Regions from separate parts of the Actinomadura miaoliensis genome, predicted to be linked through region 2. Evidence: riboswitches for the same ligand, from Rfam matches in the RefSeq annotation. Region 2 holds a riboswitch; each other region holds the start of a gene.
The links. A riboswitch is a leader RNA that binds a small molecule or an ion and turns the genes downstream of it on or off. The one in region 2 is predicted to bind cyclic di-AMP.

Region 1 (7,080 bases), on a different contig from region 2:
CGCGGCAAGGAGTGGATCCAGTACGACAACCCGTTCGACGTCGGCATGTCCGGGCTGCTGGGCTACGGCGCCGCCTACGACGCGATGCACCAGGCCGACCTGCTCATCCTGCTGGGGACCGACTTCCCCTACACCGCGTTCCTGCCGGACGACGTGCGCATCGTCCAGGTCGACATCCGGCCCGAGCACCTGGGTCGCCGCTGCACGCTGGACCTGGCGGTCTGGGGCGACGTCCGGGAGACCCTGCGGGCGCTGATCCCGCGGGTGCGGGAGAAGACCGACCGCCGGTTCCTCGACCGGATGCTCGGCAGGCACGCCGAGGCGCTGGAGGGCGCGGTCGCGGCGTACACACGCGACGTGGAACGGCACCGGCCGATCCATCCCGAGTACGTCGCGGCGGTCCTGGACGAGGAGGCCGCCGACGACGCGATCTTCACCGTGGACACCGGGATGTGCAACGTCTGGGCGGCGCGTTACCTGTCGCCGAACGGGCGGCGCCGGGTGATCGGGTCGTTCAACCACGGGTCGATGGCCAACGCGATGCCGCAGGCGATCGGCGCGCAGCTGACCCACCGGGACCGGCAGGTGATCTCGCTGTCCGGCGACGGCGGGTTCTCCATGCTGATGGGCGACTTCCTGACGCTGACGCAGTACGACCTGCCGGTGAAGGTGGTGCTGTTCGACAACTCCTCGCTCGGCATGGTGGACCTGGAGATGATGGTCGCGGGCTTCCCGCCGCACGGCACGACCTATCCCCCCACCGACTACGCGGCGATCGCCCGCGCGGCCGGGGCCCACGGCGTGCGCGTCGAGGACCCCAAGGACGTGCGCGACGCCCTCCGCGAGACGCTGGACCACGACGGCCCGGCGCTGGTCGACCTGGTCACCGATCCCAACGCGCTGTCGCTGCCGCCCCGCATCACCGGGCGGCAGCTGGCGGGCTTCGCCACGACCACCAGCAAGCTCGTCCTCACCGGCGGCGTCGGCCGCATGATCCAGCTCGCCCGTTCGAACCTGCGCAACATCCCCCGCCCGTGACCGGGTGGAGGGCACCGGAAGTGCCCCTCCCCGGTCACGGGGTCAGGAGGGCAGGGGGAAGCTGACGGGGCTGCGGTGGCCGGCCCTGCCGACGGCGCGCACGCCGAAGAACACGTTGTCCTTGGACAGGTCGACGCGCACCTCGGTGACGTCGCCGACCGGGATGACGTGGGTCCAGTCGGGGCTGGTGGTCTCGCGCCAGACGATCTCGTATCCGGCCAGGTCGGGTTCGGTGCCGCGGGTCCAGACCAGGTCGGTGTCGTTGGTGAGCCGGTCGGTGCGGATCCTGGCGTTCTTCGGCGTGCCGGGCGCCTGGGCCAGCGACCAGAGGGCGGCGGCGTTGACCCGGGCGACACGGGCGATGTACGGGAAGTCGCAGAACTCGGGCAGGTCGCCGTACTGCCTGCCGTCCTCGACGCGCACGTCCTGGTGCTGGTGGTCGAAGTTCTCGTGGGGCTCGGTGAAGCGGGCGGCGGGATAGCCCTGTTCGAGGAAGGGGATGTGGTCGCCGCCGCGCAGGTAGCGGTCGCGGCGGTAGATGACCCGGACGTTCATGCCGGTGGCGTCGTTCTCGGCGACGCTGGTCACGAAACGGGCGAGCTGGCGGGAGGGCGAGTCGTTCTCGCCGCCGACCGAGCGGCGGATGTTCGCCTCGGCGGGCGTCTCCGCGGTGGGCACCCCCTCGGCGAACAGCCGGACGGTGCGCGGGTCGCGGGTGCCGTCGTCGGCGGTGCTGCTGCCGACGATGTCGTTGGTGAACATGGCCTGCACGTCCGTCCCGGCGGCCTTGTACCGCGTGGCCATGTGGCGCGCGCCGTACAGCCCCTGCTCCTCCCCCGCGACGGCGGCGAAGACGATCGTGGCCCTGGGACGGCGGGTGGCCATGACACGGGCGAGTTCCATGACGACGGCCACGCCGGAGGCGTCGTCGTCGGCGCCGGGCGCGTCGGCGGTGGCGTTCATGACGTCGCTGACACGGGAGTCGTAGTGCCCGGACACCACGTACACGCGGTCCGGGGAGGTGCTGCCGCGCAGGGTGGCGACGACGTTGGTGATGCGGGTGGCGACGGGGATCCGGCTGGCCGGTTCCTGCACGTAGGACTGCAGCTCGACGGTCATCCGGCCGCCGGACGCCGCGGCGTGCTTTTTCATCTCGGCGAAGATCCAGTCCCGGGCGGCGCCGATGCCGCGTGCGGGGTCGTCCTGGGACGAGAGCGTGTGCCGGGTGCCGAACCCGACGAGCCTGCGCACCGTCGCCTCGATGCGGCGGTGGTCGATCTCGCGCAGCAGGGCGCGCAGCTCGGCGTCGGGGTGCTGGGCGGTGACGGGCCTGCCGGGGCCGTTCGGGCGTCCGGAGTCCGCCTCGGCGGGACGGCCGTCGAGGGTGACTCCCGCGGTGGCCGCGGCGGCCGCCGCGGAGACGGACAGGAAGACGCGGCGGCTGGGCGTGCCGGCGGCTGGGGGCGTGGTGTCGTAGGTCACAATTCTGGATCTACGTCATGGCGGGGGCGCCTGTCCACAGTGGAAACCGCCGCCCTTCAGACGCTTCCTCAGTGATTTCTCGCCATGTCTGCTCCCCGTGTGATTCCTGTGATCGGAGTGGTCGGCGGCTCCGGCGCGGCGACGAAAGATCGTTTTTCGGATTTTACCTTTGGCGGTTTGCGAGCTCTTTGCCTCATCTCCTATGGTCCGTGGTACTCCGCCGTCCGGCTCACCGCGACGGGAACCGTCCGGCGGAACGCCTAATCCCATGGCGCTGGACGTCTGGGAACCGGGGACCCATCAGTTCTTCGGGGTGAATCCGCGGCGCAGTCGCGGTAGGGCCGCTCCTTGGTCCGAACCCGTCAGCTAACCCGGTCGGCAGTCAAGGAGAGGAGAGGACATGAAGGAGCCCCCGCGGCTCGGCAGGCCCGCCACCCCCGTCCGACGGCGCAGCCACCTCATGAAGACGCGAACGCCCTGATAGACGGGGCGGTTCCGCCCTAGCTCGCACGCCCGCGCGTTCTCCTCGTCCGCGCTGCGCGCCCGCGCCCCTCGCGGCGGCGTCTCCGCCGCCGGCACCGGGTCACCGACACTTCCTCGCCATTGGCGGTCAGAGCCGTTTTCTGCGCGGCTCGACGTTCCCGGCGCAGCCTCATCTCCTTTTCCCGCTCGTTCCTCGCCGCCTGCTCTTTTTCCGCTGCCCGCATTCCGTCAGACCAGTTCCCTGGAAGGAAAACTCCCCCATGAATCCGAACGGCAAGCACCGTCGCACCGACCCCTGGCCCGCCGAGATGCCGCGTCGCTCGGTGCTGCTGGGGGGTGGAGTCCTGCTGGGGAGCGCGGCCCTCGGCGTCGCCGCGGCGCTGGGCCCGTCGGCCGAACACGAGGTGGCGAACGCGGCGAACACCACCGACGACACCGAGCGGACGCAGGCCGCCCGGGACGGCGAGTCCCGGCCGTCCCGAAGATCGCGTAGGTCGGGTGGCGGCGCCCCGCTGATCCACTCGACCGACGACTGGGGAGCGCGCACGCCCTACCGGCGGGCGACCGTGCTGTCCCGCGCGCCCGAGTACATCGTGGTGCACCACACGTTCACCCCCAACGTCACCGACTACTCGCTGCGGCAGGGCTACCGGATCGCGCGTTCGATCCAGGGCGCGCACATGGGACAGGGATGGGGTGACACCGGCCAGCACTTCACCATCAGCCGGGGCGGTCACATCATGGAGGGCCGCAAGGGCAGTCTTGCCGCCGCCCGCAGGGGCCGGATGGTGATCGGCACGCACGTCGCCGGAGCCAACGGCTACACCGTCGGCATCGAATGCGAGGGCACCTACAACTCGGTCATGCCGCCCCGCCGCCTGCTGGACTCGCTCACCGAGCTGCTCGCCTGGCTGTGCGGCCAGTACGACCTCGACCCGAAGAAGGCGATCGTCCCGCACATGAAGTTCAACGACACCGACTGCTGCGGTTACGAGTTCGCCCCGACGCTGCCGCGCCTGCGCAAGGACGTCGCCGCGGCCCTCCGATCCGCCTGAGACCGGCCGGTTGCTCCCAGCCGGCGTGCTGGGCCCCGGGCCGAGGTCGGTGCGACGGGGGCGGCGCCGGAGGGGTCGCCATCTCGCGACTGGAGCGGTGTCGGGGGGAACCCGTGCGTTCACGGGATGAGGGCGCTGATCGTCGCGGCCACCTCGGCGGGGGCGAACTGGTGAAGGCCGTGGCCGACACCGCTGACGGTGGTGACGGCGGGGTGTCGTGCGGCCGACCGGACCAGTGCCTCGTCCTCGGCGCTTGACAGCGACATGACGGCAGGGTCGGCCCGCAGCAGCAGCACCGGCCCCGGCACTCCGGCGATCCACTCGCCCGCGTGGCCGAGGTGTCCGTACACCTGCTGGGACTCGGTGAGCAGCGCCTCGATGAACGCCGGGTCGTGCCGGTGCAGGGCGGCGGCCTGGCCGACCAGGTAGGGATGGGCGGCGCCGAGGACCTCGGCGCGCGTGCGGCCGCCGCCGGCGTCCTCGGCGCCGAGCAGCCGCACCAGTTCCTCCTCCGGACGGCCGCACCACCCCTGCCAGCGCCGCAGGGTGCCGGACATGCGGTCGAGCAGCCGGTACATCCGGGCGGGCGCCAGCGGCGCGTCCCCGATGACCAGCCCGGCGAACGCGTCCGGGCGCACGCCCGCCGCCGCGAGCGCGGCCTGCCCGCCGTAGGAGTGGCCGTACCACCACGCCGGACGGTCCAGGTGCCCGGCCGCCCATTCGGCGAGCGCCGCGCCGACGCCGCGCAGGTCGTAGCGTCCGGGCGTCCACGGCGACGCCCCGTGACCGGGCAGGTCGACGGCCCACCACCGGACGCGGCCGGGCAGCGCGTCCAGGAAGTCCTTCCCCATCCGCCACGACGCCGACCCGCCGTGGACGAACACCAGCGGCGTGTCGCCGCGACCGCCGGACTGCGCCTCGATCATGCGTGCCTCCTCCTTCGCTCGGCGCCGCCGACACTGACACAAAGCGAAGTTGGGTGCAAGTTTGCACCGGAGTCCGTCGCTGCTACGCTCGCGGGGTGGACGACGGGACCGTCGGGCTGCGCGAGCGCAAGAAGCGGCGCACCCGCAAGAAGATCGCCGACACCGCCATCGGGCTGTTCCTGGCGCACGGCTACGAGCCGGTGTCGCTGGCGCAGATCGCCGAGGTGGCGGAGGTCTCGCGGCGTGCGCTGTTCGCGTACTTCCCCAGCAAGGAGGACCTGGTCCTGGAGCGCGTCGCCGACCACGAGAGCGAGCACGCCCAGGTCGTCCGCGGGCGCCCGCCCGAGGTGCCTCCGCTGGCCGCGCTGCGCGACCACTTCCTCGACGGGCTCGACCGCAGGGACCCGGTGACCGGGCTGTGCGACCGTCCCGAGACGCTCGCCCTCTACCGGATGATCCGCGACACGCCCGCGCTGGCGACCGGGCTGCTGCGGTATCACGCGCGCAGCGAGGCGGCGCTCGCCGAGGCCCTGGCGGAGGCTGCCGGTGCGGCGGCCGGTGACGGGCCGGACGGCGCGTTCACCGCGCGGCTGGCGGCGTCGCAGATCACCGCCGTCCAGCGCGTCCTGGCGAACGACAACAACGCCCACCTGGTGGCCGGGACGTCGGCCGACGAGCGGCACCCCGCCGCCGTCGCCGCCGCCCGGCACGCCTTCACCCTGCTCCGCGACGGACTCGGCGGCGTCTTCGGGTGACCGAGCCGAAAGCGCCCGGCTCGACGGGGGACGAGCCGGGCGCTTTCTCCTGCGTTCTCCGCGCGTCTACTCCGCGCGTCTACTCCGCGCGTCTTCTCTGCGCGTCCTCTCCGCGCGTCCTCTCCGGGCGCCGGTGGTCAGCAGTTGGGTATCACGGTGCCGTTGTTGTCCCTGGCCTCGTCATTGCCCCACCGCTTCAGGTAATAGGCGGAAACGTAGGCGCCCCGGCCGTTCTTTCCGGCGTAGACCTCGTCGAGGTCGGTCTTCAGCCACCAGTGGTTGTACTGGTCGCCGACACGGACCTCGGCGCCCCAGACCTTGCAGTACACGTAGTTGGTGCCCGCGTACAGCAGGCCCTGCGGGTCGTTCATGAAGGCGTCCCGGTAGCCGGTCGCGTTGGCGAACGTGTCGACCCAGTACTTGCCGCCTCCGCCGCAGCCGTTGTCACTGGTCAGGTACTTCTGGTTGTACGAGCCCGGGTAGGGCGCCAGCGACACGCCGTTGATGCTGATGACCTGGCCCGCCCCGTTGTAGAGCTGCTCGTAGTGGATGTGCGCGCCGCTGCTGTTGCCGGTCGAGCCGGTGGTGCCGATCGACTGGCCCTGCGAGACGTAGGTTCCGTTGGCCACCCCGTAGGAGGCGAGATGGAAGTAATACGTCTTCCAGCCGCCGCCGTGGTCGATGACGACGTAATTCCCCGCGCCATTGGCCTGGTAGTAGTTGTAGGCGGTGCCCGCGGCCGAGGCCAGCACCGGCGTGCCCGCCGTGGTGCCGCCGGAGCGGACGAAGTCGAGGGCCTGCCGGACCTCCGCCGAATGGTGGCTGTAGGTCCAGGTCTGCCCGCAGGGGAACGGGGCCTTGAAGTTGGGCGCCGCGAGCGCCGGCTGTGCCGGCTGGGCGACGACGAATCCGGCCAGCAGTGTCAGCCCGGCGACGAGCGCACGGATCCGGCGCATCGAGCCTCCTTCCTGTCGTCCCGGCGGTCGCGCACGGACCGGTTTCTCCGCAGGCTCGGGCACCGGTCAGTGGGAATGACTCGGCCGAACAGGAATCGCCGTTCCCGCGTGACGCGACGTTTTCTCATTGCACCAGAACGGTGCCGGGCAATGCTCGCCAACAAACCCGTGAACACCCGTGCATGATCTGCCGTTGCCGCCCGCCGGCCGGCACACGGATGTGTTCACGCAGCACTCCGGCATGTCCTTTTGATGATCATCCGGGTATCCGGGGACGACAGTTGGCCGCACACTTCGCGCGACGGCCCGCGAGACCGCGCAGCATTTCGCGGAGCACGGTCATCGCGGGCCGGATATGGCCTTCCCCCCCCGGCGCGCACCGATC
Region 2 (7,080 bases):
TCGTGAGGAATGTTTGCCGACGGTGACATGCGATCGGGGGGTCACGGTGCGCGTCGGGATCTGGGGCACGAGGGGCGGCGGACGGCCCGCCGCGACCGTCCGGCGGCGGTGCGGCCCGGCGGGCCCGCGCCGGCGGCGGGGGGCGCTGCTGCTCGGCGCGGCGCTCGCGGTCACGGGCGGCGCGGCCGCCTGCGACGACAGCGGCGGACGCAGACCGGACCCGCGCGACGCGGTGCGCCTGGAGGTGACCCCCAGGGACGGCACCGCGCTGGCGCGGCCCGACAGGGCGATCGACGTGCGGGCCCGCAACGGCACCATCGAGAACGTCACGGTGACGACGAAGGGCACCCGCGTCGAGGGCGGGCTGAACCTCCAGCGCGACCGCTGGCGGTCCCGCTGGACGCTCGACCCGGACACCGACTACACCGTCGTCGCGACCGCGCTCGGCCGTGACGGCAGGACGCGCACGGTCACCAGCGTCTTCGGCACCGCCAGGCCCGAGCGGATCCTGGAGGCGACCCTCGACGGGCCCGACGACAGGGAGACCGTGGGCGTCGGCATGCCCATCGTGCTGCGCTTCGGGCAGGAGGTGACCGACCGCGCCGCAGTGGAACGCGCGCTGGAGCTGAGCTCGTCCAAACCGGTGGAGGGCGCCTGGCACTGGTTCGACGACCAGAGCCTGGTGTTCCGCACCAGGAACTACTGGCCCACCCAGACCGACGTGAGGTTCCGTGCGCACCTGAGCGGCGTGCGCGCCGGCACCGGGCTGTACGGCACCAGGAACTTCGACGTGCGCTTCCGCGTGGGCGACCAGCACATCATCAGGGCCGACGAGGACAGCCACCAGATGTGGGTGACGCACAACGGCCGTCTCGTGCGCACCATCCCCATCAGCATGGGGCGCGGCGGCATCGAGAAGTACACCACCACCAACGGCGTGCATCTGACCATGGAGAAGGGCAACCCGGTCATCATGGACTCGGCCACGGTGGGCTGCGGACCCGGATGCCCCGACTACTACCGCCAGATCGTCTACTACGCCGTCCGCATCTCCAACAGCGGCGAGTACGTGCACAGCGCCCCCTGGTCCGTGGGCTCGCAGGGGTCGGAGAACGTCAGCCACGGGTGCGTCAACGCCAGCCCCGAGAACGCGCGCTGGTTCTACGACTTCGTCTACCGGGGCGACCCGCTGACGGTGACGGGCAGCTCACGCGAGCTGGAGCCCAACAACGGCTGGGGGTACTGGCAGATGAAGTGGGACGACTGGGTGAAGGGCAGCGCGTTGAACCGGTCGCTGCTGGTGGGGCCGAACGGCAGCACCTCCGCGCGGAGCGCCGTGCAGGCGCCCAGCCAGGCCGGTCCGCGCTCGTCCCAGGGCACGCCCAACGGCGACGGGGGAGCTAGCGGCGATTGAGCGGGGGCGGCTCAGGCACGCCGTGCATGCGCGCCCAGTCGCGGGCCATGGCGATGCGCTGAGGGCCGGCGGGGTGCGTCCGCCACAGCACGTACTCCACCGGGTCGGGACGCAGGTCGGAGATGTTGCGCACCGACAGTTCGTGCTGCATCGACACGAACGTGACCGGGTCGCGGGTCAGGTCGAGGGAGTGCGCGTCGGCGCGGGCCTCGATGTGCCTGCTGATGAGGTTCTGCACGGGGGCGCCCACCTGGGTGGCCACCGTCACCAGGGCCAGCACGAGCGCGGCCGAACGGGCGGCCCCCACGCCGCCGCCGTCGACGCCCGCGCGTCTTTGCAGCCGGGGCGAGGTCAGCAGCACGTAGAGCAGGCAGATCCCCCCGGAGACGGCCAGCGCGCCGATGAGCGTGCCGTGGAGCACGTCGTCGTTCTTGGCGTGCCCCAGCTCGTGCGCCACGATCGACTCGACCCGCTCGGGCGGGGTGTTCTTCAGCAGGGTGTCGTAGACGACGATGCGCCGCGTGGACCCGAACCCGGAGACGTAGGCGTTGAGCGCGGTGGTGCGCCGTGACGCGTCGGCGACCAGCACGTCCGTCACCGGGACTCCGTCGCGCTCGGCCATCGCCAGCAGTTCGCTGCGCAGCGGGCCGGCGGGCAGCGAGTGGAACCGGTTGAACAGCGGCTCGACCGCCACCGGGTAGGCGAACGACGCGGCGACGACCAGGAGGAACCCGCCCGCCGCGGCCCCGGCCCACCACCAGCGGGGGAGGCGCCGCACCAGCACGTACAGCAGTGCCAGCGCCACCGTCCAGATCACCCAGGTGATGCCCAAGGACTTGAGCTGGTCGGTCAGCCACGACGCCCACGACTGGGTGGACAGCCCGTAGCGGCGCAGCACCGACTCGCTCCACGCGTCGAAGGGCAGCCCCGCCACCCGCACGACCGCGGTGAGCAGCAGCGCCGCCACGGCCACGCGCAGCGGCCACCACCGCACCCGGGCCGTCGCCCAGCCCACGAACCGCGCCCCCAGGGGCGTCAGCCCCAGGACGAGCACGAGGGCCAGGCCGATGAGCAGCCCCGCGTACGCGGGCGGGGCCAGGGCCGCGTCGAACGCCCGCGACCGTTCGATCTGGGCGGGGGTGAAGTCGAGGGCCGGGTCGGGGGCGACGTGCCCGCCGGGGACGCGTCCGGGCAGCGGGTTCCACGGCGTGGTGACCGCCAGCACGACGCCCACGGCCGCGAACAGCACCACCGACGCGACCGCCGCCGCCACCCGTGGCCTGGCACGCCCCCGTGGGGCCTGCTCCGGCTGGGGCGGTGGGTTGCTCGCCCGGGCGGCGCTCACCGGAGCGTCCGCCGTGTTCTCGCCGCGCTCGCCGCTCACTGCCTCGCCTCCGCACACGCCGTCCCGCCGTCCGGCTCGTCTCGTCGCCGGCCCGGTGCCGTCGGCCCGGTGTCGTCACCCGGCCCTGCCGCCCGTCTCGTCAGCCCAGCTCCTCGCGCAGATAGTCGCGCCACAGCGCGGTGAAACGGTTCGGGCCGACGCCCAGTGTCCCGCGCAGCGCGGTGTCCTCCGGCATGCGGCCCGCGGCCCGGTAGAGCCGGACCAGCGTGGCCTCACCGTACCGCTCAGCGATCATCCGGCACGCCAGCCACGCCCCCTGGTACGCCTGCGACAGCCGCGGCGAGGAGCCGTCGAAGTCGGCGCGGCCGGGGAGCCGGGCGGGCAGCCGCCCGGCGGCGACCTCGGCGCGCAGCTCGCGGGCCGCCGACCGGACGCCGACGTCTGCCCGCAGGTAGCCGACGTAGTCGGCCAGGCCCTCGATCAGCCACAGCGGGGTGCGGCCGTCGCGTGCGCCGCCGGTGGCCACGTGGGTCAGCTCGTGCGTCAGCACGACGTCGCGGCCCAGCTCGTTGAGGCGGGCGAACGCGGTGGGGGAGACGACCACGCGGTCGGCGCCGGGGCCCTCGGCGGTGGGCGCCACGGTGGCGACGGCGGCGATCTGGTCGAGGTTCTGCGACGGCCCGGCCAGCGCGGCGGCCAGCCGGGCTTCGGCGGGCACGAGCGCGACGGTGCGCGGCCGCCGGCCGTCGCCGGTCACGCCGGCGACGACGGGCACGGCCGCGTCCAGGCGGCGGGCGATCTCTTCCAGGCGCGGCCCGTCGCCCACCACGAGGGTGTGGCGGCCCCGCACCACGGTGAGCGGGCCGCCGTCGAAGACGTCGCCGTCGTCGGCCAGGCCGCGCGCGGAGCCGTCGCCCACGACCGTCCAGAAGCCCGCACGCGGCGCGAACGTCAGGTAGCGGATGCGGACGACGGATGCGTCGTCGAAGCCGCGCAGACGGTAGCTCAGCCGCACGCGGGCCACGGCGGAGCCGGGTTCGACGCGGTCGAGCGTCTCGCTCCACGACGCCAGCGGAAGCCGGAGCAGGTTGTCGAACAGGCGGCCCTGGGCGTCGCGGTACGGGGCCGGGGCGGTGGCGACCGTGGCCATGAAGGCGGTGCGGTCGCGTTCGCGTACGGCGCGCGTCCGGTTGGCCAGGACGGCCGCGACCGCGCGCGCGTCGGGCACGGCGGTGGGCGTCGCGGAGGCCGTGGTGCGGGCGGGCGAGTCGGACCCGGCGGCGGTCAGGCCGAGGCCCGTCAGCAGGCATCCCGCCAGGGCGACCACGGTCGCGATGACGGCCGCGCGGCGCGAGACCCGGCGGGCCGGTGTCCCGTCCGTCTCGGGGCGACCGTCGTCGTCCATCATGCGCGCGATCCTATGCGGGGAGCGGTGCCGCCCATGCGGCGTGACCGGGATGGAAAGACAGAACGGCGTGGCCGCCCGTCAGGGGGCGGCCACGCCGCGGCAGAGACTGTGGTTCGGTCCGTCATGGACCCCGGAAGATGGAGACCGCCGGAATACCGGGCTGGCGGTCCGTGTTCTCAGAAAGAGTTCTCAGGTGGCGCTCACTCCTTCCAGACGCCTACCGGGTTAGCTGACGGGTTCGGTCGTGGAAGTCGACCTACGGCGCACATGTCCCGACTACTCCGGGTGCGAGACATGGGCGCCGATTCACCCCGGAGCCGGCGACGGCCCGTACGGACGGGTCCGCGACGGCCGGCTCGGTGGGTCCCCGGCTCCACCCCGCGTGTTCGGGGCGGACTCGGCGGCCAAGCGGCGATGAACTTGTTCGGCTGGACTTGCTGAAGGACGGTCCCGGGTGCGGGATCCGTCCGGCCGGGCCCGATGGGCCTCCGTGACGCGCTCACGGCGCCATGCACACCGAGGCGTGCGCACGTGCGGCCTGGGACCGGCGAGCGGGGGACGGCATCTGGCGGATGCCGCGGGGATGACGCGGCACGGTGTGCCGCTGCGGGGCGCGGCACCTGGCGGGTGCCGCGGGGGCGACGCCTGGGAGACGTCGCCGCTGGTACGGCGCCTGGCGGGCGTCGCAAGCGATCACAAAGTACCAAAGAGCGACGGATAGGCAAATACCCGACAAAAAGATCTACGGTCCAGGTCAGAGCGCATCTGACCTGGACCGTAGTCGCGAAAACGGGGCGGGGGCGAGGGGAGCGCGGGCCGTCAGACCCGTCCGGCGCCGTAGAAGTTCGTCCGGTAGTAGCCCGAGGTGATCGAGACGATCTCCACGTTCTTGCCGGTGCGCGGCGCGTGGATCATCTTGCCGCCGCCGATGTACAGCCCCACGTGCCCGAGGCTGTTGAAGAACACCAGGTCGCCGGGCTGCAGCGCGTCGAACGACACGCGGCGGGTCGCGGCGTACTGGCTGTTGGTGACGCGCGGCAGGTTCACCCCGGCCGCACCCCAGGCGCGCATGGTCAGCCCCGAGCAGTCGTAGCCGTTCGGCCCCTCGGCGCCGTACACGTACGGCTTGCCGAGCTGCGCGTAGGCGAAGTTGATCGCCGTGCGCGCCGACCCGCTGGCCGGGCCGTTGTAGGTGGCCCCGCCGCCCGCGCCGGGCTTGTCGTCGCGCTCGCCGAGCCTGCGCAGCAGCTTCTTCTGCGCCGCGATCGACTTGTCGACCTCGGCCTTCTTCTCCCGCAGCTCCTTGGCCTTCTTGGCGACCTCGTCGTAGGCCGCCTGGGCCTGCGCCTGCTCCCGGCGCAGCCGCTGCGTGGAGGCCAGGAACTGGTCCAGCTCCGAACTGCGGTTGCGCGACAGGTGCGAGATCACCGCGGACTGGTCGAGGATCTTCTGCGGGTCCTCCGCGCCGGCGAACCCGACGACGTCGCCGGTGTCACCGTTCTTGTACGCGGTGGCCGCCATCTCGGCGATCTTGCGGCGCAGCTCGTTGAAGGTCTTCTGCTCGTCCGCGCCGGCCCTCTTGGTCGCCTGCAGCTTGCGCTTGGCGATCTTCAGGTCCTCGCCGACCTGGTTGTACTTCTCGACCAGCTGCTCGACCTGCTCGTTGAGCTTGGTCAGCTTCTTGCGGGCGTCGGCCGCGCTCGGCGTCGGCTCGGCATTCGCCGCCGCCATGGGCACCGTCAGGGACGCCGCCAGGGTGAGGCAGGCGGTCGCCACCAGGCGCCGGGGGGCGAGGTGCCCCCCGAAGAGACTCCGTGGGCCTCGCGAGTCCGCCGCGGGAGCCCCGGTCAAATGACTGGTCACGGTCGGTTATGCCCCTCTCGTCCATGACATCAGCGGACGACACTAGCGAGGGGTCACACCAGTCACAACCGATTCGTCACTACTTGCACTGCTTGTTTGGCACATGGCCACGCTGTGTCACGGCATGATCGCCGAGCGCTCAGGAGCGGCCCAGACGGCGCAGCAGCAGGGTCGACGGAGCGGGACGGGCCCCCGCGCGGCGGGCCGCGTCGGCCACCTCCCGGTCGGACGACACCACCACGATCGCCCGGCCCGACGGCTCGGCCCGCACCAGCTCGCCGATCAGCTCGTCGGCGGTCTGCCCGGGACGGCTGAACAGCACCCGCACCCCGCGCGGCGGGTTGATCGCCACCGGGGCGTCCAGGTCGGCGCCGTCGAACACGCACGTCACCTCGGCGCGGGTCTGCGCCGCCAGGCCGCCCAGCCCCGACAGCAGCCGGATCCGCTGGTCCGACAGCGGCAGCTCCCCGTAGCCGGTCTTGGTGACGTTGTAGCCGTCCACGACCAGATGCACCTGCGGCAGCGTCAGCAGCCGGTCCAGCAGCTGCGGGTCGTCGTCCGACAGCGACCGGCCGGGCAGCGCCCGCAGCGCCTGCCGGTCCGGCGCCACCCCGCCGACCGCGTCGGCCGGGCGGCCGATCGTGGACGGCAGCGCCAGCTCCCGCCGCACCCCCTGCGCGGCGTCCACCAGCGCGTCCAGCAGCATGCGCAGCCGCACGTCGTCGATGTTGCGGCCCTCCCGCGCGGCGCGGCGGGCCGCCTCGGCGTTCGCCTCGGCCTGCCCCAGCCGGGCGCGCAGCCGCCGCAGCTCCTTGGAGTCGGCCGCCGCCGACTCCAGCGCCGCCGCCAGCCGCCGCTCGGCCGCGGCCACCGTCGCCTCGGCGTGCTCGCGCACCGTGCGCGCCTTCGCGCGCGCCTCGTGCAGCTTGCGCCGCAGATCGGCGATCTCGGCCTTGGCCTCGCGCAGTTCGGCCCGCAGCTTGTCCGCCTCGGCCGAACGCGTCGCGCGCACGGCCGCCAGCTCCTCGCGCAGGGCCGCGACGCGGCGCT
Region 3 (7,080 bases), on a different contig from region 2:
CATTTCCGAGACGACCAGCCGCAACAGTGGCACATCACGCCTAGGATCACGGCGTGGCCAACCCCTTTAACCCCCAGCAGTGGCCTATTTTTGCCGCTGTGGCTGTGGCTGTGGGTGTTCTCCTCGTCGGGTACAGCATCAAGGCCACCCAGTACGAACCCCAGTCGACGCCGCCCCCGCCGCCCGCCTCCGAACCGGTCGGTGTCCCGAGTCCCGCCCATACCGAGTGGGAGACACCAGTGCCCACGGTCATCAACTGTGGGCCCGGCGACGATCCCGGAACTCTGCTCCTGCGCAAGGAGATCTGCATGTCCCCAGATCCGGAGGACGAGGCGCTCGACCGGATGATGAAGGAGTTGGCTAGGCAGCAGCGCGAGCTGCAACAGCGGATGCGCAGCTACCCGCCGATCGTGCCTTCGACTCCGGTTGTGCCGCCAGTCGGCGGCGGAACGCTGTGTGCGGACGGAACCTGGTCTCAGTCCTCCGGTCGCGGCACCTGCTCCTGGCACGGCGGCGAGGCGAAACCGTAGAGGCCCGGCGGTACACCGCCGTGATGATGGCCCCGCAGTTGGTGTTTGTCGCTGTGCTGGTGAAGCTGGCGCTCCGACCTGACGCACAGATTGGAAAATCTCGGCAGTGAGCTGTCGCCAGCAGGAGAGAAGGGTCATGACAAGCCCACATCAAAATGGCTACGACTTCAGAGTTGAATGTCGTCGCTGTTCAGGCGGGATGTGTCGCCAGGCACTTGAATCCCGAACTCGCGGATGCAACCCGGGTGGATCGAGGCTAAGAAGTCGTCTTGGTGCTTGCCCGGAGCCAGATGTCGATCACGGCGATGTGGACGGTGGCTTTAGAGCGAACGGCGAGCTTGTCGTAGCGGGTGGCGACCGCGCGGTGCTGTTTGAGCAGGTTGATGCCGCGTTCCACGGCGTGGCGCAGTCGGTAGGCGTCCGGGTCGAACAGCAATGGCCGTCCTCCGGCCGAGCTCGTGGCCTTGCGGTGAGCCTGCTGGGCGGCCTTGACCAGGATGGTGGCCTTGATCCGGCGGCGGCGCAGGTAGGCGCGGTTGCCCTGGCCGAGTATGCCTTGTCAGCCAGCACCCGCTCCGGCCGGGGCCGGGGGCGCTTGCCCCGCCACGCGGCACGCTGATCCGCTCCACCACCGGCACGAATGCGGGCTGTCCCCGTGCTGCCCGCCCGTCGACACCACCGGCAGCGGCTTGCGACCCTGCTCACAGGCCAGATGCAGCTTAGTGGTCCACCCGTCGCGCGAACGTTCCAGCCCATGATCGGCCGGCTCCGGCCCCGGCAGCTCGACCCGATCCTGATGATCGTGGCGGGCGCCCGCGGCGTGCTGGTGGGCCCAGCTGATGCTGGAGTCCACCGACACACTCCACCCCGACCAGCCCAGCAGCGTCGGCAAAGGCTCGCAGCTTTACCCAGATCAGCGCCCAGATCCCGGCGCGCTGCCAGCGATGGTGCAGGCTGTAGACCGACTGCCAGTGCGTAACGTTCGGGCACATCCCGCCACGGTGCGCCGACCCTGGTCCGCCAGCGGATCCTGTCCTTCCCCGCCGAAGGCGTGTGGTCCCTGAGTGGCTGGACGGGCGCGGGCGCGGCTGGGGCCGAACGTAGGGGTGCTCGACACGGGCGGCCGTTCGGGCCGCCCGGTTCGTCGCTTTCCAAGTCATAGTCCTGCCCGCGCCGCAAGCACACGCCGATCGGGGTGGTGGAACGCGCCTCGCAGCTGTCGACGGTGCACGTCAAGTGCGTCCAAAGGAGGTGCTCGGCATCCGAAGCGCACCCCACGGGGTTGGGTAGGCCGCGTGGGACAGGTGGACCTTCGCCTCTAGCACTGGATGCACGGCAGATTAGGACCTCTTGACACCGTCAAGCGGTCCTAAGTGGCTCCCCGATTGGCTCCCGAATATGGTTCGGTGGGCTAAAAAGGGGCTCCGGATCGAGATCCGGAGCCCTCTGACCTGCGAAAAGCTGGTCGGGACGGCGGGATTTGAACCCACGACCCCTTGACCCCCAGTCAAGTGCGCTGCCAAACTGCGCTACGTCCCGGCGCCTGCCGCAGCAGGCGTGATTACTGTAGCGCAGTCTGCGGGGTCATGCGTACCGAGATAGCGGGAGCCTGGGCTCGGGTGGGCCGGGTCGGGGTGGCTCTGGTGGCGGCGTTCGGGGTGGTTTGTGGGTGTGACCAGGGGGCGGAGCGGACGCCGGGGGCTGGGCCGGTGAGTGGTGGGGCGGTGGAGTCGACCGAGAAGGCGACGCAGAGGGCGACTCCGAAGGTGGCCCGGGAGCCGGTGGTGCCTCGGGGAACACGGGCCGGGTACGTGGTGTTCGACCGGGAGAGCCGAAGGACGGTGAGGGCATACCGGGCGCACCGGGTGTTCCGGTCGGCGTCGGTGGTGAAGATCCTCATCGCGCTCGATCATCTGGAGCGGAGCCGGGAGGCCGATCCGCGGCTGGGGCCGATGCTGCGGTCCAGCGATGACGCGGCGGCGACGGCGTTGTGGCGGCGGGGTGGGCGCGGGGCGATCGTCGAGCGGATGGCGCGGCGGATGGGGCTCACCGACACCAGGCCGCCGCCTGCGGACAAGCCGGGGTTCTGGGGGTACACCGCGCTCAGCGCCGCGGACGTGGTGAAGACGTACCGCTATCTGCTGGAGAGGGCGCGGCCCGAGCATCGCGACGTCGTGCTGCGGGAGCTGCGCAGGGCCACCAGGCGGGGGACGGACGGCTACGACCAGTACTTCGGGATTCCGCGGGCCGTGCCGAAGCCGTGGGCGGTCAAGCAGGGCTGGTCGGGATTCGGGCAGGGCGCGTCCGGGGTCGTGCCAGGGGATCTGGGGCTGGGACGGCCGGTCCTGCATACGACCGGGCTCGTGGGGCCGGGGGAGCGGTACGTCGTGGCGGTGCTCACGCTGCAGCCGGCGGGGACGTCCTACCCCACGGCGGCCGCCAGGATCACGGCCTTGACCCGCCAGGTGTGCGCCTTGTGACAGCAGGGGGGAATGGGGGGCTCGTTCCTGGTGTTGTTGCAGGTCAGAGTGCCTTTACGTTTTTTGCCCTAGCGTGGGCATCTGATAACGTCAGGCCCGAATCCCGCGACGCGCGCCATGCGTCGTGGCCCGTCGTGACCCGGGAGGGACCGGGGCGCGACCGTGGCGCGCGGGAACGCGCCCCCCACCGAGATCAGACCAGTGAGCGGCCGCCGTGGGCAGCGGTGGCCGTGGCCGAGTCCGTGTCCGTCGCCTGAGCGAGGACCGGAGCCGGGGACCCAAGTCGGGCCGAGCAGGCCCCGGGGTGAATCGGCGCGTCGACGAGGCGCGCCGTAGGGCTCTTCCATGCCCGAATCCGTCAGCTAACCCGGTAGGCGCCATGGGAGACAAGGAGTTCTCTGCATGCCCGATCGAATCGCTTCTCAATCCCCCGAGGCTCGTCTGGGCGTGGGCGTCGCCATGGGGACGGTGCTGGCCGGAGCCGTCGGTTTCGCCCTCATCGCTCCTTCCTCGAACGAGGAGCCGCAGGTCAAGGGGCCTGTCGCCCAGGCACAGGTGGAGAGGGCACACAGGAGTGTCGCCATCGGTGAAAAGCCCGAGGGCTACGCGGTTCCGATCCGCAAGGTCGAGCCGTCCGAGGCGATCCGTCTGGCTCTGGAGCAGGTCGGTGTCAAGGAGGGGCCGGACCGGCAGACCAAGTACCACGACTGGTTCGTCTCGACGCCCAACGCGAAGATGACGGCCAAGCGTGACGGCGGGTTCAGTGTGGACGCCTACAACGGCGCCGAGTGGTGCAACATGTTCGTGTCCTGGGTCGGTGCGCAGCTCGGTGTCAAGGACATGGGCTGGGACGCCTACACCGTCCAGCACGCCAAGTGGTTCGCGAAGAAGGGGCGCTGGGGTCACAAGGCCAAGCCCGGGGCCGTGGTGTTCTTCGACTGGCAGAACGGGTCCGGGGGCGGCATCTACGGCATCGACCACGTCGGCCTGGTCGTCGAGGACAACGGGGACGGCACCATCACCACCGTTGAGGGCAACACCAACAACGCCGTGGAGAAGCGGGTGCGTCCCAAGTCGCTCGTCGCCGGGTACGGGTACCCGGACTACGACGCCGACTGACGATCGGCGGGCAGCGGAGGGCGTCCGGCACGCGCCGGGCGCCCTTTGTCGTCCTGAATGCCGCAATCATTCACTTTTTTTGTGGTGTCTTCTACTCCGTCGTTGCGGTGGCCGGAAAGGTATCCGGCACGCGAGCGGGGACGGGGGGAGGACACGTCCATGAGGGCAGGGCCGCACGGGCACGTCCCGTCTGGGCGCCTCCTGCCCGGCTCCCACCGGCCTGGTCCGCGCGGCCCTGACGTGAGCGTGGTCGTGATCGCCTACAACGACGCGGGTCGGCTGCCCCGGGCGGTCGGTTCGGCGCTGAGACAGTCGCTCAGCGCCGTCGAGGTGGTGGTCGTGGACGACGGGAGCACCGACGGGACGGGGACGGTGGCCGAACGGCTGGCCGCCGAGCATCCGGGACGGGTGCGGGTCGTGCGTCTGCCGGTCAACTCCGGCGGGTGCGGCCGCCCGCGCAACGCGGGCGTGGAGCGGGCACGCGGCCGGTATGTGATGTTCCTCGACAGCGACGACGTCCTGGACCCGCACGCCTGCCTCAACCTGCTGACCACGGCCGAGGACACCGGCGCCGACATGGTCTCCGGGCTGTGCACGCGCGTCCACATGGACCGGGTGCGCAAACGGGAGCGCCCCTGGTACCCGTGGCTCTACCAGCGGACGGCGGTCTACGGCGCGCTGCGCGACAACCCGGACCTGCTGTACGACACCCTCGCCACCAACAAGCTCTACCGGCGCGCCTTCCTGGAGAGGCACGGGCTGCGGTTCGAGGAACGGCTGCACTACGAGGATCTGCTGTTCACGGCGGAGGCGTACCTGGCGGCGTCCCGTACGGCGCTCATTCCGCATCGCGTCTACAACTGGCTGGTCGAGCCCCATACGCGGTCGATCTCCAGCCGGCGTTCGGAACTGGCCAACTTCGCCGACCGGCTGGAGATACACCGGCGCATCGACGCGCTGTTGCGACGGCACGGTGACGAGGAGTTGCGGCTCGCCAAGGACGTCAAGTTCGTCAACCACGATCTGTTGCTCTACATGCGCGATCTGCCGTGCCGCGACGCCGCCTACAGGGAGGGTTTCCGCGCACTGGCCGCCGACTATCTGGCCGGCCTCGACCCTCGGGTCTACGAGGCGGCCAGCCCCATGGCCGCCATCGCCGCGTACCTGTTGCGTGAGGGCGACCAAGACGGGGCGTTGGCGGCGGCGGAGTATCCCGTGCTCGGTGCCGGTTTGCTCCAACACGACGGGCGTGTCTTCTGGAGCGGGCGGTACACGTCGTCGGGCGAAGCGCGCCGGATTCTGGACGTGACGCATCTGGGGCTGCAGCAGTGCCCGCTCAGTGAGCTTCGCCCCCTCAACGTGGTCACCGGGCTGACAGTGCGGGACGGCCACGCGCGCTTGCGCGGGCACGTAGTGAATCCCCTGGGCAGGGTGGCGGGCGACGCGAAAATAACGGCGCGCCTTGAGCTGTCCGCCAGGTTGAGGCCCCGGCGGGTCTTCCGCGTCACCGCGACCGTCACTCACGCGGGGGATCGGCTCCTGTGGGCGGCGGACTTCGATCCGGTACGGCAGGTTCGTCCCATGGGGGTCGCCGACGCGGTGTGGGACGTGCGGCTGCGCCTGAACGTGGACGGCGAGGAGGTCGTCACCCGTCTGTCCGGCAGGGAACTCCGCGGCGCGGCGGAGCACGTGCTGTTGCCGGTGCGTCCGCGCCTTTCACGACTAGCGGCCGGGAGTCTGCGCCCCTACATCACCACCAGGGGGAATCTGGCCTTCGTCCTGCATAGGAGTGGACGCGCGTGGCGTACCGCCCGGGCGGCCGCGAAAGCGCCGCTGGGGCGTCGTGCTCTCCGTGGCGCCCGCCGCACGGTGAGAGCCGCGCGCCGCCTCCACAGGGCGGCCCGGCGTGCGGTCACGTCCCGTACCACCAAGACGGCCGTGTTCAACCACGTGCTGAGCCGGCTGCCCGTGCGCACGGGCACCGTCGTCTTCGAAAGCCACATGGGACGCCACTACGCCGACAACCCCAAGTACATCCATCGCGAGCTACGCCGGGCAGGGGTTCCGGTACGGGCCGTGTGGGCGTACGACTCCTCACCCCGGGGCTTCCCCAAGGACGCCGTGCTCGTGCGCCGGAACTCGTGGGCGTACCACTGGGAGCTGGCCCGAGCCCAGTTCTGGATCGACAACCAGGGATTCCCCGGCGGGCTGCGCAAGCGGCCGCAGACCACCTACATCCAGACCTGGCACGGTTCGGCCTTCAAGCTGATGGGCTTCGACCAGCCCCGGATCAAGCGTGCCGGGCGGGCCGAACGCGCGCGGCTGCGCCGCATGGTGGAACGCTACGACTGCTTCCTGATCCGCTCGCGGCACGACGTCGACACGCTCGTCAGGGGTCTCGGCGTACGCGCCGAACTGGTGCCGGCCGGATATCCGCGCAACGACCCGCTCGTCAATGCCGATCCCGACGTGGCCGCGGAGGCGCAGGCGCTGCGCCGCTCCCTCGACCTGGACGACGGGCGCCGGGTGGTGCTGTACGCGCCCACGTTCCGCCGTGGCCCGGACGGGGAGCCGGTGCGTCACGTCGACCCGCCGATCGAGCCGCGGCGGTTCGCCCGCGAGTTCGGCGACGTGATGGTCCTGCTGGTACGGCCGCACTACCTGTGCCGTACCCGGCGGCCCGCGGTGGCTGGAATCCGCGCCCTCGACGCGAGCCGCCTGCCCGACGTCACGCCGCTGCTGCTGCTCGCCGACGCGCTGATCACCGACCACTCGTCCCTGATGTTCGACTACGCGCTGCTGGACCGGCCGATGATCCTGCACGTGCCCGACCCGCAGACGCTGGGCGGCGGCTACTTCGACCTGACCGAGCACGCCCCGGGCCCGGTCACCGCCACCGAGGACGACCTGGTGGCCGCCCTCGCCGACCTGGACCGCGTCGGCGCCCGATA
Region 4 (7,080 bases), on a different contig from region 2:
CGAGTCGAGGATACCCGTCAGTGTATTGCTTTCTGAAAAGCTTCTTTCTAAGCTTTCTTCATGAACAACCTCTTGGTCCGGAACGGACTGGTGATCGACACCGAGCCGCAGCCCACCGTCGTGGGGACCGCGGACGTGCTGGTGGAAGGCGGACGGGTGGCGGGCGTCGGGCCGGGCCTGCCCGCGCCGGCGGACGCCCAGGTGATCGACGCGACCGGCATGATCGTGTTGCCGGGTTTCGTGGACAGTCACCGGCACACCTGGCAGCCCGCGATCCGCGCGATCCTGCCCGACGCCACGCTGGGCGACTACCTGGAGCGGATCCTCGGCAGGTACGCGCCCCGCCACCGGCCCGAGGACGTGTACACGGGCGTGCTCGCCGGGGCGCTGGAGTGCCTGGACGCGGGGATCACCACCCTCGTCGACTGGTCGAACATCCAGTTCACGCCCGAGCACACCGACGCCAACGTCGCTGCGTTGCGCGCGTCCGGCATCCGTGCGGTGTTCGGCTACTGCTACGGCGGCGACGGCGGCTTCGACGGGATGGCCGCCGAGGGCCGCCGCGTCCGCACCCAGCACTTCGACGACTCCGGCCCCGGCCTGCTCACCATGGCGATCGCCGCGCTGGGGCCGGATCTCGGCGGGGCCGAAAGGGCGCTGCACGAGTGGCGGCTGGCCCGCGACCTCGACCTGCCCGTCACCGTGCACATGGGCGGCCTCGACACGGAGGCCGCCGCGCGCGGCCTGGCGTTCCTGCGGGAGAACGCCCTGCTGGACCACCCCGCGACGCACGTGCACGGCACCTACTACACCGACGAGCACTTCAAGGTCATCGCCGGCGGCGGCGGGACGGTCTCGGTGGCGCCGACGAGCGAGGCGGCGCTCGGCATGGGCTACCCGCCGACCGGGCGGGCCCGCGCCGCCGGCGTCCCCACCTCCCTCAGCGCCGACACGGTCACCAGCGGACCGGGCGACATGTTCAGCCTGATGCGGGCGGCCTACCTGCTGGAACGCGCGCGTCCCGGCGGTGCGGGCATGGGCTTCACCACGCGCGACGCGCTGCGCACGGCCACGATCGAGGGGGCCGAGGCGGTGGGGCTCGCCGACGTCACCGGCTCGCTGCGTCCCGGTAAGCAGGCCGACATCGTCCTGCTGCGCACGGACCTGCTCGGCACGGCCATGGCGGGCAACGACCCGATCGCCGCGGTGGTGCTGTCGGGCGACACCCGGTGCGTCGACACGGTGATCGTCGGGGGACGGGTGGTGAAGCGGGACGGGCGCCTGCTGCACCACGACGTCGCCGGCCTGCTGGAATCGCTGGCTGCCTCGGCCCGTCACGTGATCGCCGCCGATTAATCAGGTGGGGGCGGCGGGTTCGCGTGGCATGCTGGCCGCGTGGAGCCAGAGACACCCGAGATCCGGATGCACGTCGACCCCGAGCTGCTGCTGTTCCTGCCCGCCGCGCGCAGGCGGGAGGAACAGACGGTGGCCTGCGACGGGACCTCGACGCTGGGGCACATCGTGGAGGCCCTCGGCGTTCCGCTGCCCGAGGTCGGTGCGCTGACAGCCGACGGCGCGCGGGTCGAACCGTCGCACCAGCCGTCGCCGGGCGAGCGGGTGGAGGTGGCGTCGGTGCCGCGTCCCCAGCCGGTGCCGCTGGAGCCCGGCCAGGACGCGCCGCGGTTCCTGCTGGACGTGCACCTGGGCACCCTGGCGCGGCGGATGCGGCTGCTCGGCCTGGACACCGCCTACCACAACGACATGGACGACCCGGCCCTGGTCGTGCAGGCCAACGAGGAGCGGCGGGTGCTGCTGACCCAGGACCGCGGCCTGCTGCGCCGCCGGGCCCTGTGGTTCGGCGCGTACGTGCGCGGCGCCCGCCCCGACGACCAGCTGCGCGACCTGCTCGACCGGTTCGCGCCGGCGCTGTCGCCGTGGACGCGCTGCACCGCCTGCAACGGGCGGCTGGTCCCGGTTGGCAAAGAAGAGGTCGCGCGCGAGCTGGCGGACGGGACGCGGCGCAGTTACGACGTGTACGGTCGGTGCACCGAGTGCGGCCAGGTCTACTGGCGCGGGGCGCACGGCGGGCACCTGGAGAAGATCGTCCGGGAGGCCGCGCGCACGGTCGCGGCGGCCCGCGCCGCTGGCCCGGCCTCCTCGCCCGGCGCGCCGGGACCGGGGACGGGCGGCGCCGTCGACAGCGCCGCGTCCTGAGAGAGGGGCTGGTCACGATCAACGTGGTGGTGGGCGCGGCGATCATCGCCGCCGGACGGCTGCTGGCCGCCCAGCGCGGCGAGCCCCCGGAGCTGGCCGGGGGCTGGGAGTTTCCCGGCGGCAAGGTCGACCCGGGCGAGTCGGACCGGGACGCCCTGGTCCGCGAGTGCCACGAGGAGCTGGGCGTCAAGATCGCGCTCGGTGACCGGATCGGCGGCGACTGGCCGCTCGCGCTCGGCGCGGGAAGCGTCCTGCGGGTGTGGACGGCGGAGCTGGTCGAGGGCCGGCCGCAGCCGCTGGAGCACCTGGCGCTGCGCTGGCTGGCCCCCGACGAGCTGTACGACGTGGCGTGGCTGCCCGGCGACCTGCCGATCGTCGAGGCGATCCGCCCCTACCTGAACGGCTCGGCCTGAACCCGCCCCGGGCCGACCGGACGGCCTGACCGGCCCGGCGCGGTCCGGGCGGGGTCAGGAGATGCGGTTGGCGCCCGCGTAGTCGGAGCGGTCCGACAGCTTGGAGATCTTGACGACGTCGCCGGTCTGCGGGGCGTGCAGGTACTTGCCGTCGCTCAGGTAGATCCCCATGTGGTGCAGGTCGCCGCCGAAGTAGACCAGGTCGCCCGAGCGCAGTTCGCTGCGGTCGACCTTGCGTCCCAGCTCGTAGAGGGCGCCGGTGTAGTGCGGCAGGCCCTTCTTGCCGACCTGCGCGTACGCCCACACCACCAGGCCCGAGCAGTCGAAGCTCTTCGGGCCGGCCGCGGCCCACACGTACGGGCTGCCGAGCTTGGAGTAGGCCTTGCGCGCCATCTTCGCGGGCAGTCCGGAGCCCTTGATGGTGGCGGACAGGCCCGTCCGGGGGTCCTTGGCCTTGGTCGTGGTGAGCTTGTCGAGCTGCTTCTCGACCTCCTCGACCTTGGCCTTGGCGGCGTTGCGGGCGGTCTCCACCTGCGCGGCGGCGCGCTGCACCTGCGCCGTCTTGGCGACGGCCTCGCGCTGCGCCAGGTTGGCCCGGTTGATCTGCGTCTGCAGGCGTCCGAGCGTGGCGGTCTGGTTCTGCACCAGGTACGCCGACGCGGACAGGGTCTTGGCGTCGCCGGTCGAGAAGAACAGCGCGTCCGGACCGCCGCTGATGTAGTTGGCGGCGGCGAGTTTGCCGAGCTCAGCGCGGGCGGGGGCGGCCTGGTCCTGCAGAGCGGCGGCGGCCCGGGCGGCGTCGCGTTCGGCGCGCCGGGCCTTGTCCAGCTCGACGCGCGTCTTGTTGTACCGCTCGGTGAGCCGCTCGGCCTCGGTGTTCAGCGCGTCCAGCCGCTCACGCAGCTCGCTCTCGCTGGGACGGCCGGGATCGGCCAGGCGCGGCGCGGCGGCCGGGGCGGTCGCGGCGGCGGGCGCGACGGCCCAGCCCAGGGCGACCGAGGCCGCGGCGGCCGCTGTGATGGTGGACACGGCGACACGCCGTGAACGGTGACCGGGGGGCAAGGGCGTGCACTCCTCTCCTCGTCCGCCTACCGGGTTAGCTGACGGGTTCGGGCGGGGAGTTCGCCCTACGACATGGGCGCGCGTCACTGCTGACGGTGCGACCTGCGTCGATTCACCCCGAGTCCCGGGGGCGGCGGCGCCCCGGGATGTGGTTCCCCGGCTCCCCGTGGGGGGATTCGGCGGTCCGGCCGCAGCCCGCGCAGTGGTCCGGCGGGCTCGGGACGGCCGGGTCCGGAGAGAGTACAAAGAAACCGTAAATCACGGCAACCGGGGCATATGGGACGAATTCAGCGGGCGGTTCGCTGGGGCGGTACGGACCGGCAAGTAGAATCGGGACGGCCGCGGCTCCGCGGCGACTCCCTGATCCTCCACCAGAGCGAGAATCGCATGCCCATCTCCACCCGCGACGACCTTCGGAACGTCGCGATCGTCGCCCACGTCGACCACGGCAAGACGACGCTGGTCGACGCCATGCTGTGGCAGTCCGGGGCGTTCCGCGCGAACCAGGACGTCAACGAGCGCGTGATGGACTCCGACGCCCTGGAACGGGAGAAGGGCATCACGATCCTGGCCAAGAACACCGCCGTCCGGCACGGCGGGCTCACCATCAACATCATCGACACGCCCGGCCACGCCGACTTCGGCGGCGAGGTCGAGCGCGGCCTGTCCATGGTCGACGGGGTGGTGCTGCTGGTCGACGCCAGCGAGGGCCCGCTGCCGCAGACCCGGTTCGTGCTGCGCAAGGCCCTGGAGGCCCGGCTGCCGGTCATCCTGGTGATCAACAAGACCGACCGGCCGGACGCCCGGATCTCCGAGGTCGTCGACGAGACCTACGAGCTGTTCATGGACCTCGGCGCCGACGACGACCAGATCGAGTTCCCGATCGTCTACGCCTCCGGCCGCGCGGGCCGGGCGTCCCTGGAGGCCCCCGGCAACGGCGAGCTGCCCGGCTCGCCCGACCTGGAGCCGCTCTTCCAGGTGATCAAGGACACCGTCCCGGCGCCGTCCTACGACCCCGACACCCCGCTGCAGGCGCACGTCACCAACCTGGACGCCTCCAGCTACCTCGGCCGCATCGCGCTGTGCCGGGTGCACGCCGGCACCATCAAGAAGGGCCAGCAGGTCGCCTGGTGCCGTCGCGACGGCAGCGTCGAGCGGGTGCGCATCAGCGAGCTGCTGATGACCGAGGCGCTGGAGCGCAAGCCCGCCGACGAGGCCGGGCCCGGCGACATCATCGCCATCGCCGGCATTCCCGACATCATGATCGGTGAGACCATCGCCGACCCGGACGACCCGCGTCCGATGCCGCTGATCACCGTGGACGAGCCCGCGATCTCCATGACGATCGGCACCAACACCGGACCGCTGGCCGGCCGGGAGAAGGGCACCAAGGTCACCGCCCGGCTCGTCAAGGACCGCCTGGACCGCGAGCTGGTCGGCAACGTGTCCATCCGGGTGCTGCCCACCGACCGTCCCGACGCCTGGGAGGTGCAGGGCCGCGGCGAGCTGGCCCTGGCCATCCTGGTGGAGAACATGCGGCGCGAGGGCTACGAGCTGACCGTCGGCAAGCCCCAGGTCGTCGCCAAAGAGATCGACGGCAAGAAGCACGAGCCCGTCGAGCGGCTCACCATCGACATCCCCGAGGAGCACCTGGGCGCCGTCACCCAGCTGCTGGCCGTCCGCAAGGGCCGCATGGAGCAGATGACCAACCACGGCACCGGCTGGATCCGGCTGGAGTTCCTGGTCCCGGCGCGCGGCCTGATCGGTTTCCGCACCGAGTTCCTCACCGAGACGCGCGGCACCGGCATGGCCCACCACGTCTTCGAGGGCTACGAGCCGTGGTTCGGCGAGCTGCGCACCCGCCCCACCGGCTCGCTGGTCGCCGACCGCACCGGCGCCGCCACCGCCTACGCCCTCATCAACCTGCAGGAACGCGGCACCTTCTTCGTCGGCCCGGGCACCGAGGTCTACGAGGGCATGATCGTCGGCGAGAACTCCCGCGCCGACGACATGGACGTCAACATCTGCAAGGAGAAGCAGAAGACCAACATCCGCTCGTCCACCGCCGAGACGACGGAGACGCTGACGCCCCCGCGTCCGCTGAGCCTGGAACAGGCCCTGGAGTTCATCCGCGAGGACGAGTGCGTCGAGGTCACCCCGTCCGCCGTGCGCCTGCGCAAGGTCGTCCTGGACGCCAAGGAACGCGAACGCATCCGCGCCCGCACCAAGCGCTCCAACTGACCGCGGCTACGACAACACGCCGATGACCAGCCCTGCGAGGACGTAGGGCAGACTCCCGCGGCGATTCCCGCGAAGACCGCCAAAGTACCGGCACGCCTTCGCGGGATCGCCGCCGCCCCGAGAAGCCCGCCGCCCCCGATGACCAGCCCGCGCCCGCCTGCCATCGCCGAGATCGAGTCTGGTCGGCGCCTTGCCCTCGACCTGGCTCCGGAGCGCAATCCTCGTCGTCATCCAATTCCAACCGACGGCGGCACACGGACACACCTCGACCCCGGCGTCGCTACCTGCCGACGTCAGACCGACCCCAACGAACCCGGGCACCCGCGGCAAGCACGGCACCGGAATGGGGACTCCCCACGACGTCAGCTTGAACGACACGAGTCCAGCAGCCGAATGTGATCTGGATTACACGGAGTTGCCGAAGTCCGGCGAGTGCGAACAGTCTCTGTTGGCTTTCGACACAAGGTCGTCATGCCAACCCTCGAGTGAAAGGCACTCAAATGCGCGTGACAGCTCAGGCGATCCGTCGGACCGCGCCTCTTCTCGCCGTCCTGTCCCAGGCGGATGACGGAGATGGTAACTGGATCTGCCAGCACTGCGGGGCCAACAACCCCCGCAGCAACAGCACGTGCCAGCAATGCGGCAAGTGATGATCTAGCACAGCGCCGGCGGCGTTTCCCCGGCGGCGCCTAATCGGCTCCGGCGTCCGTCGCTATGCGACGGCGTCGGAGCCTCCTTTTGTGCCAGTCGTTCGTCATTCGTGTGGCTCGTTTCGACGAGCGTCAGCCAGCGCCAGTACCGCCGCTACAAGCACGGCGAGCCGCGGTATGGATGCCGACGATCTCAAAGGCTTGTTGCAGGCCGCTGACAGTCACTCGCCAGGCCCGCCAACGCGGCATGGTGATGCGCGTACAAGGACGTCTTCCACGACTCGTTCGCCGAATCCGGCGCGGGGCCGAGGAGATCCACGGCTTCGATCTGTCAACGATCCCGGGTCTTCTTCGGGACTCCGGCCTACGCGACGGTGGTCGAGCGAGGAGGAGCGGCGCCTCCGGAGAGGGCCGCCCCCGTCGCGTTACTTGAGCTGGACGGTGCCGGTTACGTCGGCGGCCAAGCGGAGTTGGTCGCCGTCGCGGAGGGGGGCCTCCAC

Region 1: linked by a shared signal. The riboswitch ahead of ABD811_RS08550 (peptidoglycan recognition protein family protein) and the one ahead of ABD811_RS32045 (hypothetical protein) in region 2 are both predicted to bind cyclic di-AMP.
Region 3: linked by a shared signal. The riboswitch ahead of ABD811_RS42550 (CHAP domain-containing protein) and the one ahead of ABD811_RS32045 (hypothetical protein) in region 2 are both predicted to bind cyclic di-AMP.
Region 4: linked by a shared signal. The riboswitch ahead of ABD811_RS23140 (C40 family peptidase) and the one ahead of ABD811_RS32045 (hypothetical protein) in region 2 are both predicted to bind cyclic di-AMP.

The regions. Positions count from the first base shown of each region.
Region 1 covers NZ_BAAAZG010000006.1:276,481-283,560, reverse strand. Annotated here, with positions in the region: gene ABD811_RS08560 (pyruvate dehydrogenase) at 1-1,038, shown strand, start outside; gene ABD811_RS08555 (M20/M25/M40 family metallo-hydrolase) at 1,081-2,520, opposite strand; cyclic di-AMP (ydaO/yuaA leader) riboswitch at 2,768-2,917, shown strand; gene ABD811_RS08550 (peptidoglycan recognition protein family protein) at 3,264-4,058, shown strand; gene ABD811_RS08545 (alpha/beta fold hydrolase) at 4,178-4,984, opposite strand; gene ABD811_RS08540 (TetR/AcrR family transcriptional regulator) at 5,080-5,739, shown strand; gene ABD811_RS08535 (M23 family metallopeptidase) at 5,877-6,695, opposite strand.
Region 2 covers NZ_BAAAZG010000051.1:14,447-21,526, forward strand. Annotated here, with positions in the region: gene ABD811_RS32035 (L,D-transpeptidase) at 47-1,414, shown strand; gene ABD811_RS32040 (M48 family metallopeptidase) at 1,401-2,798, opposite strand; gene ABD811_RS32045 (hypothetical protein) at 2,899-4,167, opposite strand; cyclic di-AMP (ydaO/yuaA leader) riboswitch at 4,367-4,580, opposite strand; gene ABD811_RS32050 (C40 family peptidase) at 4,987-5,898, opposite strand; gene ABD811_RS32055 (NYN domain-containing protein) at 6,170-7,080, opposite strand, start outside.
Region 3 covers NZ_BAAAZG010000084.1:58,718-65,797, reverse strand. Annotated here, with positions in the region: gene ABD811_RS42570 (hypothetical protein) at 54-530, shown strand; gene ABD811_RS42565 (hypothetical protein) at 787-966, opposite strand; tRNA gene ABD811_RS42560 (tRNA-Pro) at 1,993-2,069, opposite strand; gene ABD811_RS42555 (serine hydrolase) at 2,372-3,010, shown strand; cyclic di-AMP (ydaO/yuaA leader) riboswitch at 3,251-3,401, shown strand; gene ABD811_RS42550 (CHAP domain-containing protein) at 3,413-4,129, shown strand; gene ABD811_RS42545 (bifunctional glycosyltransferase/CDP-glycerol:glycerophosphate glycerophosphotransferase) at 4,370-7,080, shown strand, end outside.
Region 4 covers NZ_BAAAZG010000034.1:16,717-23,796, reverse strand. Annotated here, with positions in the region: gene ABD811_RS23160 (MarR family winged helix-turn-helix transcriptional regulator) at 1-1, opposite strand, end outside; gene ABD811_RS23155 (amidohydrolase family protein) at 61-1,356, shown strand; gene ABD811_RS23150 (Mut7-C RNAse domain-containing protein) at 1,423-2,214, shown strand; gene ABD811_RS23145 ((deoxy)nucleoside triphosphate pyrophosphohydrolase) at 2,244-2,627, shown strand; gene ABD811_RS23140 (C40 family peptidase) at 2,682-3,656, opposite strand; cyclic di-AMP (ydaO/yuaA leader) riboswitch at 3,697-3,881, opposite strand; gene typA (translational GTPase TypA) at 4,077-5,930, shown strand; gene ABD811_RS23130 (FHA domain-containing protein) at 7,006-7,080, opposite strand, start outside.